Regions from separate parts of the Streptomyces sp. NPDC102462 genome, predicted to be linked through region 1. Evidence: riboswitches for the same ligand, from Rfam matches in the RefSeq annotation. Region 1 holds a riboswitch; the other holds the start of a gene.
The links. Region 1 has a riboswitch for S-adenosylmethionine ahead of ACIRFL_RS19515 (amino acid ABC transporter permease). Riboswitches for the same ligand answer to the same signal wherever they lie in the genome.

Region 1 (4,471 bases):
GCGCCTGCTCGACACCGGGCTCGGCGTGGACGCGCCGGATCTGCTGCGCGTGGTGGACGCGCTGCCCGACTCGGCCTCCCGTGACGCGTTCATCCGCACGCTGCGCGCGGTGGTGGACTGGCGTGGTCAGGTGGTGTCCATGCTGGACCGCTGCTACCTCACCGCCGGCATGCCGACCCTGCTGGTCTGGGGCTCACGCGACCAGGTGGTGCCCGCCGGGCAAGCCGGCGTGGCGCACGCGGCGATGCCCGGCAGCCGTCTGGAGATCTTCGAGGGCTCGGGACACTTTCCGTTCCGCGCCGATCCGCACCGTTTTCTGGCGGTACTGGAGGACTTCATCGCCACGACGCAGCCGGTCAGCCGCAGCCCGGAGGAATGGCGGGAGCGGCTGCGCTCCGAGGGGCGCCGGGCGCATTGACCACGAGCGTGCGGCGAGCCGGTCCCGCCCGACGGGCCCCACGCACCCGCGCGCAGCGCGCCGTCAGTCGAACTCGCTGGGGTGGGGCGCCGGGGTCTTTCCGGCGAGGACGTCCTTCAGCCGCTGCGCACCCGCCCGCACGGCCGCCTCGGTGCTGGTGCGATCGGCGCCCGAGAGGCCGCCGTTGATGACGGTGGCCCCGGAGGCGACCACCCGGAGCGCGGCGACGTCCGTGGTGAGGGTGACCGGCTGCCCGTTGGCGGTGCCCTTCACCGTCACGGTGACCCCCGCCCGGTCGTCGCCGGCGGGGGGCAGCGTGGCCGACACCACCTGGACGGTCCGCTTGCCGCCGTCGGAGCCGGTCACGGTGAACTGGCCGCACTTGCGCGGCAGGCTCCGGAACCAGTCCAGGGACTTCTTCACCGAAGCCTCGCCGTAGTCGCCGACCTGGTACAGCAGCCGGGCCCGCGGATCGGTGAACCCGGTGAGCGCCGAGGCGCCGGGCGCACGGCCCAGCAGGCTGTCGGAGTACAGGCCGTCAAGGAGCCGCTGGCAGTCGGCCGCGGCGGCCTTGCCCTTGAGGAACGCGGCGACGTCGACCTTGCCCATCAGCAGTCTGTCCCGCCAGGAGGCGGCGTCGTTCGCCTGCGTCCAGTCGTCCTCGAGGTCGGCCGCGGTGATCAGCGCGGCCTTCGCGCCCGCCCTCGTGAGCGCGGGGGTGGCGGACGGGCTCGGGGACCGGCCGGGATCGGCCGCGGCCTGCGGGGAGCGCTCGGCGGCGGGGGAGGCGGGCGCCGTGTCCAAGGCCCCGTCGGCGTCCGAGCAGGCGCCCGTGGCCAGCAGTGATCCGGCGGCCAGGGCCGAGGCGAGGACACGCGCGTGACGGTACGGACGGTTCATCGGGGCTGCCTCCTCGCGACGCGGTACGTCCCTCCACGCCACCACCGGGCGGCCCGGCCGACCAGCGTGACCGGACCGTTCGGGTGAACCGGCGGGACAGGACCGTGTGCCGCGCGGCGGGCGGTGTCCCAGGGGTGGACGCCCCCTTGACGTGCCCGCGGGCGCGGATCGACACTCCAGAAGGGAATCCTAGTGAAAAGGTAGGGAAACGATGAGGCGCCGTGGGACGAGCACCGGCCGTGGCCGCCGAGCGCCGTCGCTGCCCCTGCTGACCTCCCGCCGGCACATCGACCTGCTGCGGGTCTGCAGCGCGATCAGCCTCCCGGGCTGACCGTCCCGCGCTCCCGGCCGACCGGGGCCCCTCGCACCCACCGACCGACGACGCTTCGGCCGCGCACAGCCGCGCGCCCACACCCGGGGAGACGCATGTCCACGTTCCGCACGCCGCTCGCCGCCCTCCCGTCCGCCCAGCGGCCCGCCCGCTTCCGGGGCAGGATCGGCCGGGACGCGCGCAGCGGCCACTACGCCGTGCCCCGCCGCTACCGGCTCCACCTCACCACCGCCTGTCCCGACGGCCTGCGGATAGCCGTCGGCCACAGCCTCCTCGCCCTCGACGACATCTGTCCTGTCACCCTCCTCGACGCCGTCCCGGACTGTCCCGGCGGCGGCCACTCGGCGCTGCGCCCGCTCTACGAGGCGAGCGCGCACCGCTACCCGGGACCGGCGCTCGCGCCGGTGCTCAGCGACGACTGGTCGGGCCGGATCGTCAGCACCCACGCCCCCGACATCCTGCGCGACCTCGACCGCTGCTTCGGCGACGGCCGCGACCGGCTCTACCCGTGCGGCACCGAGGCCGGGATCGAGGAGATCGAGCGGCTGTGCGCGCAGGGCATCGAGGAGGCCGCGCAGCGGGCGGGCCGGGCCGGCGCGGACGCGACCGAGCGGGCCGCGGCGCTCGACGTCCTGCTCGGCACCCTGGCCGGACTGGAACGGCGGCTCACCGGACGGGAGTTCCTGATCGGCGACAAACTCACCGCAGCCGACGTCGAGTTGTGGGTCGCGCTGGTGCAACTCGACACCGTGCACCGCCATCACCTCGACGCCGCCGCCGTGCACCGCGTGGCCGCTCATCCGGCGCTGTGGGCGCACGCCCGGCGCCTGGCGGGGCGGCCCGCCTTCGGCGCGCACCTCGACCTGGACGGCATCGCCCGCCGTCATCACGCCCGCTGCGCGGGCCTGGAGGCGGCCGGCTCGGCCGTGCAGATCCTGGACTGGGCGCGGCATGCGGCCGGCGCCCTGGGACCCCGGCGCGGCTGAGCGGGCAGGGGCCGGTCCATTCAGCGGACGGGCGTTGACATACGTCGGCCCAACTGCCTTACTTACCGCTCAGCACGGTCATGAGTGTCAGCGACAAGCCCTGGCTCGCTGGCCGGCAACCCTCGCGCCGCGGTGGGGTGCCCCAGGTGACGACCGGACCGGATGACGCTTCGGTAAGCGCGAGGGCCCCGCGGGGGCCGGAAATGCGAGTGACGCGAGTGACGGACCTGTACGCAGCCGACGGGACGGCCGACGGCCGCACCCGAAGCCGCGTACATCCGTACGCGGGTCTGCTCGTCGCCGACCGGGCGGTCGACCTGCTCCGCGTGAACAGCGCACTGTGTACCGCTTCGGGCCCTGCCCGTCGCCGGGGCTGACGCCACCTCCGGCCCCCGCGTTCCCGACGCACACCGATCGAGCGGTGTGCCGCTGCCCGCCCCTCCCCGGTCCCCGTGCCCCTCCCGTGCGCCGCGCCGCACCCTGGCCCCGCCGGCTCGACGCCGGCCGGCCCAGCGCCGCCGCGGCCACACGGGTCGCTCCGCCGGCCCGGGGGTGCCCCGACCCCGCCGGAGCCCGCCATGTCCGAATCCCCGGGCGGCGCCGTGTCCCTCACCGCGCCGCCACCAGCCGACACACCGTCAAAAACCCTGTCCGCCCAGCGAGTCGTACCGCTGCGCCGCCCCGGCCGATGGATCGTCACGGCCGTCGTGCTGGTGGTCGTGGCACAGATCGCACACGGACTGGCCACCAACCCCTTCTACCAGTGGGACCGCTTCCGCTACTGGTTCCTGCGCCCCACCATCCTCGACGGCCTGCTCATCACCCTCGAAGTGACCGCGCTCAGCGCCGTGCTCGGCCTGCTCGGCGGCATCCTGCTGGCCCTCGGCCGGCTCTCCGGGAGCCCCGTGCTGCGCGCCGTCAGCTGGACGTACACCTGGCTGTTCCGGTCCGTGCCGCTCATCGTCGTACTGATCTTCCTCTACAACTTCTCGGCCCTGTACCGGACGGTGAGCCTCGGCGTCCCCTTCGGTCCCGCGTTCGTCACCTTCGACGAGTCCCGGCTGGCCACCGACATGGTGGTCGCCGTGGTCGGGCTCGGCCTCAACGAGGCGGCGTACGCCTCGGAGGTGGTCCGCGGCGGCATCCTCTCCGTCGACCAGGGCCAGCACGAGGCCGCCGCAGCGCTCGGCCTGCCGAGGCGCTACCAGTTCACCCGGATCGTGTTCCCGCAGGCCCTCAGGTCCATCACCCCGAACTACGTCAACCAGCTCATCGGCCTGATCAAGGCCACGTCCCTGGTGTTCTACGTGTCGCTGCTCGACCTGTTCGGCTCGGTGCAGACCATGGGCAGCACCTACCCCGGCGACATCGTGCCGCTGCTGCTGGTCGCCACCGTCTGGTACCTGATCCTCACCAGCGTCGTGTCCGTCGTCCAGTTCTACGTCGAGCGGTACTTCGCCCGGGGCGCCACCCGCACCCTGCCGCCGACGCCCTGGCAGCGGGCCCGCTCCGGCCTCGTCGCACTGCGCGCCCGACTGCGCCGGGAGGCCGCCGTATGACCGCAGGCCCGCCCGCCCAGCAGGCTCCCGTCGCCCTGGAGGTGCACAACGTGCACAAGTGGTACGGCGCCCATCGCGTCCTCGACGGCATCGACCTGACCGTGCGCCCCGGCGAGGTCACCGTCGTCATCGGCCCGTCCGGGTCAGGCAAGTCCACGCTGCTGCGGGTGATCAACCACCTGGAGCGGCCCGAGATCGGACACGTCAGCGTCGGCGGCGAACCGATCGGGGTCAGACGCAGCGGCAAGCGGCTGAAGGAACTGAGCGAGCGGGCGAT
Region 2 (4,471 bases), on a different contig from region 1:
TGTAGGCCGCCCACAGCACGCCGACGGCCTGCGCCAGCCGTTTGATCACATAGCGGCGCATGCGACTAGCCGATCCAGGTGTCGTGCAGTTGGATCCGGCTGCCCGAGTCAAAGGCGAGGTCGTGCACCTTCTTCGACACGCCCAGCTGGGTCTGGAGCTCCACCACCGGCACGTAGTACGCGTTGCGCACGAGGAGTTTCTGCGCCTCGTCCACCAGTTGCCCGCGCTGCGCGGCGTCCGTGGTCGCGGCCTGCTCGGACAGCGCCGCATCCAGTGAACTGGGCGGCAGATGGTAGACGTTGGCCAGCTGGGTGGAGAAGGAGTTGCGCAGGATGTCCGGGTCGGAGCGGGTGACGTTCCCCCACACCACGTCGAAGTCACCCGACTGGAGCGTCGTGGTGAACTGGCTGACCTGGAGCTGTTTGAGCACCACGTCGATCCCGACGGCCTTCAGCTGCTGCTGGACCAGTTCCAGGGCGGGCTGGTTGGTGGCCGCGTTGGGGAACCAGGTGATCGTCAGGCTCAGCCTCTTGCCGTCCTTGGTGCGGACACCGTCGCGGCCGGCCCGCCAACCGGCCGCGTCCAGCTCCGACTTCGCCTTGGCGGCGTCGAAGGCGAGGTCCGCGGCGAGATTCGTGTAGTCGGGCGTGGTGTGCGCCAGAACGCTGGTCGCCGGCCGGGTGCCGGTCGGGAACACGGTGTCGGCGATCTGCCGCCGGTCGACGGCGAACCGGATCGCCCGGCGCACCTTCGCGTCCTTCAGGACGGGCCGCGCGTTGTTGAGCCCCAGGCCGAACACCACGCCGGGGTTGGCCCGGCGCTGGAGGGCGACCTGGCCGCCCTTGAGCGCGGCCTCGTCGGCCTTTCCGACGCTGCTGACCGCGTCCACCTGCCCGGACTGGAGGCTGCCGGCCCTGACCCCCGCCTCGGGGACGACCTTGAACACCAGCTTGTCCAGGTACGCCTCGCCCTTCTTGGACCACAGCGAGGAGCCCCAGGCGTACCCGGTGCGCCGGTCCAGGGTGATCGACTGGTTCTGCACATACTGCTTCAGCACGAACGGCCCGGACCCGATCACGCCGTCGCTGCACTTCTGCTGTGGTGTCTTCTTGACGCTCGACGACGACTCGATGCCCAGCGAATGGGTCGACGTCGCCTGGAGGAACTGGGCGTTGGGCTCCTTGAACGTCACCTTGACGGTGAGCGGGTCCACCACGGTGGTGCTCCTGACGCCGCTGAGATAGCCCTGGGCGAGGGTTCCCAGGGCGCCGAGCTTCGGCACCGCGTCGAAGTTGTCCTTGACCACCTGCGCGGTCAGCTTGGACCCGTCGCTGAAGGTGACATTCGGCCGCAGACGGAAGGTGAACGTCGTCGCGTCGGCGTTGATGTCCCAGCTCTTCGCCAGCCACGGCACGATCTTGCCGGTCCTTGGGTTCTGGTCGGTCAGGGAGTCCACGACCTGGCGCACCGAGTAGATGGTGTCGTTGCTGCCGACCTGCTGCGGATCCACGCAGCCGGCGTCGGAACCCACCGCGAAGGTCAGGGTGCCGCCGGACCTCGCCCGGCCGTTACCGCTGCCGGACGCGTCGCCGCCCGACCCGCAGGCGGTCAGCAGGACACTGGCGGTCAGAAGGGCGGCCAGGGGAGCCCGTCGGGAGAGTCTGAAATCCGGAAATGCTGTCACGGAGGGGTTCTCCTACTCGTGTCACCAGGCACGGGGTGCTGTGCGAGGCACGGCCGCGCAGGGGCGTGCGGCCCCCGGCCGGATCGGCACCGGCGGCGGGGGAGCGCCGTACAGAAAGGGGTCAGGGGGACGACACCGGGAGCCGGTGGCGAAGGGAAGGCACGGGGGAGCCGGGGCCGGCGGCGGACGTCAGCCGGCGGCGGGCGGGCGCGTCAGGCCTGACACAGGCAGCTGGTCGAGCGCTTCAGATCGATGTGGCGTCGGCGTGCGAGCCGGGAGAACGCCGTGGCGTCGGCGGAGGAGGCAACCAGGTCACCGCTGTGCCGCATACCGGTCCTCCCCGTCTCCTGCCCCGCTCCCGGGGCCACGCGCTTGCGGGAATCGTCGGTGATTCCGCCGGGCTTTCACCTGGAGCACCCCACCGCGCGGGAGGGTTGCCGGTCAGCGAGCCAGGGCTTGACGCTGACACTCAATGCCGTTCGCGATGCTACGGAGCGCTCTCGTCCTACGTCAATGCCGTCATCCCGACGTCCTGTTCGACGCTTCGAGTACAAGGGGGCCGTCTCATGTGCCGGGACGCATGGTGGACGCTTCTGCGACCGTGTGCTTTGATCCGGCCATGGAGACCGCAGGTCAGGCACGCGCCCTGCGGCTCGACCCGTTCTGGGCGGGCCGCCGCGCCGATCAGTTCGACCAGACCTGTCGCTGACCGCTCGCCGCCCTCAGCCCGTTCTCCGCACGCGCTCGGCCGCGCCCTCATGCAGATCCGGACCGGCCTCGCCGGCCACCCTCGCGCGGACCGCGTGGCCGACCCGTCGGAAAGAGCCGCATGGCCGTCAACAGCCCCGCCCCGTCAGGGGTGTTCGCCGCGCTGCGGGTCCGTGACTACCGGATCTACTGGAGCACGGGCCTGGTGTCCAACATCGGCAGCGCCATGCAGGGCGTCGCACTGGACTGGTTCGTGCTGACCCTCACGCACAACGGGACCGCGCTCGGCTGGGTCGTGGGCCTTCAGTTCGCCCCGGTGCTGCTGTTCGGCCTGTGGGGCGGGGTGATGGCCGACCGCTACGACCGGCGGACCCTGCTGCTGTGGACGCAGGCCCTGTACGCGGTGCAGGCGCTGCTGCTGACGGTGATCGTGCTGTGCGGGCATGCTCCGCTGTGGCTGCTGTACGTCCTGTCCTTCGCGCTGGGCTGCGTGTTCACGGTGGAGAACCCGGCACGTCTGGCCTTCGTCACCGAACTGGTCGGCCGGGCGCTCATCCCGAAGGCGGCGGGCCTGAACATCCTGTCCCTGAACGCCGCACGGCTGATCGGCCCGGCGATCGCCGGTGTGCTGATCGGGGCGATCGGCACGGGATGGGTGTTCGCGCTCAACGCGGTGTCGTTCACCGTCGTCCTCGCGGGGCTGCTGGCGATCCGGCCCCGTGCGCGGCGAACCGCGGGCCCGACCCGTCCTCCGTGGACGGGTGCCGGGGCCGAGGGGCTGCGCTATGTGGCGGCCCGGCCCGAACTCGTCGGTGTGTTCACCGTCTTCGGTCTGGCCGCGACCTTCGCGGTGAACTTCCCGACCACGCTGACCCTGTTCGCCGGGCGGGTATTCGACGTCGGCTCCCGGGGACTCGGCTTCATGAACACGGCGCTGGCCGTCGGCACGGTCGCCGGAACGGTGGTCGCGACGCGCGGGGTCTCGCCCCGGGTGCGGACCGTCGTCGTCGGCGCGCTGCTGTTCGGCGGGTTCGAGGCACTGGCGGCGCTCATGCCCACGTATCCCGCCTTCCTCGTCCTGCTGCTGCCCACCGGCTTCACGCTGATGACGCTCAACACGGCCGTCAGCGCCTTCGTCCAGTCGGAGGTCAGCGACGCCATGCGCGGCAGGGTGATGTCGGTCTACACGGTGATCTCCATGGGCGGCAGCCCGGTCGGCGGCCCCGTCATCGGCTGGATCTCCCAGCACGCGGGGGTGCGTTGGGGGCTGGCCGTCGGCGCCGTGACGGCCGTCGTGTCCGCCGTCGCGGTGGCGCTGTGGCTGGCACACGGTTCGCCCGCACGACGGCCGGCCCGGGCCGCGCCGTCCCTCCGGATCACCGAACTCCCGCCCCCACAGGGCCGGTCCGCCACACCGTACGACGACCGCGACCCCACACCACCCGCCGAACCGTCCGCCGAAGGCACCCGCCAGGCCTAGCGGGACGGAACACGGGCGCGGGCACCGCCCGCGGGCCGGGCGCCGTCAGCAGCGCCCAGGCCCGCGGCCAGGGACAGCCGCCCGCCCCGGAGCGCCCCCGCGGCCGGCAGCCCGGCTCAGGCCGGTCGCCCGGCGACGTCCCGCACGGGCCGCGGGAGCCCGAAGCGTTCGCGCAGGGTGCGGGCGGTGTGGTCGTTCCGGAACAGCCCGCGGTCCTGGAGGATCGGGACCACCAGGCGGGTGAAGTTCTCGAAGTCGACCGCCGTCTCGGCCGGCATGATCGTGAAACCGTCGGCCGCGCCCGCGCGGAACCAGCTCTCCAGGTCGTCGGCCACCTGTGGGGCGGAACCGATCAGGAGACGATGCCCCGATCCGCCGGCCGAGCGGCGGACGAGTTCCCTCGGTGAGCGGGGGCGCTCGGCGATCAGCGCGCGAGTCGACTCGGCGAAGCCGACGGAGAACGCCGCCTTTTCGGAGCTGTCCGGCAGATCGTCCAGAGTGATGGGGTCGTCGGGCCCGAACGCGTCGGCGGGCAGCCCGAGGCCGGTGTTCAGGGCCGCGACCAGGCGTTCCAGAGGCAGGGTGGCATACAGCTCCT

Region 2: it holds a riboswitch for S-adenosylmethionine, as region 1 does, so the genes downstream of both, ACIRFL_RS05930 (ABC transporter substrate-binding protein) here and ACIRFL_RS19515 (amino acid ABC transporter permease) in region 1, are expected to answer to the same signal.

What each region holds. Positions count from the first base shown of each region.
Region 1 covers NZ_JBIWKB010000020.1:140,232-144,702, forward strand. The annotation lists gene ACIRFL_RS19495 (alpha/beta fold hydrolase) at 1-418, shown strand, start outside; gene ACIRFL_RS19500 (hypothetical protein) at 482-1,318, opposite strand; gene ACIRFL_RS19505 (putative leader peptide) at 1,530-1,649, shown strand; gene ACIRFL_RS19510 (glutathione S-transferase C-terminal domain-containing protein) at 1,745-2,635, shown strand; SAM riboswitch class IV at 2,712-2,821, shown strand; gene ACIRFL_RS19515 (amino acid ABC transporter permease) at 3,214-4,194, shown strand; gene ACIRFL_RS19520 (amino acid ABC transporter ATP-binding protein) at 4,191-4,471, shown strand, end outside.
Region 2 covers NZ_JBIWKB010000004.1:215,392-219,862, forward strand. The annotation lists gene ACIRFL_RS05925 (ABC transporter permease) at 1-61, opposite strand, end outside; gene ACIRFL_RS05930 (ABC transporter substrate-binding protein) at 66-1,685, opposite strand; SAM riboswitch class IV at 2,049-2,162, opposite strand; gene ACIRFL_RS05935 (MFS transporter) at 2,515-3,873, shown strand; gene ACIRFL_RS05940 (LLM class flavin-dependent oxidoreductase) at 3,990-4,471, opposite strand, start outside.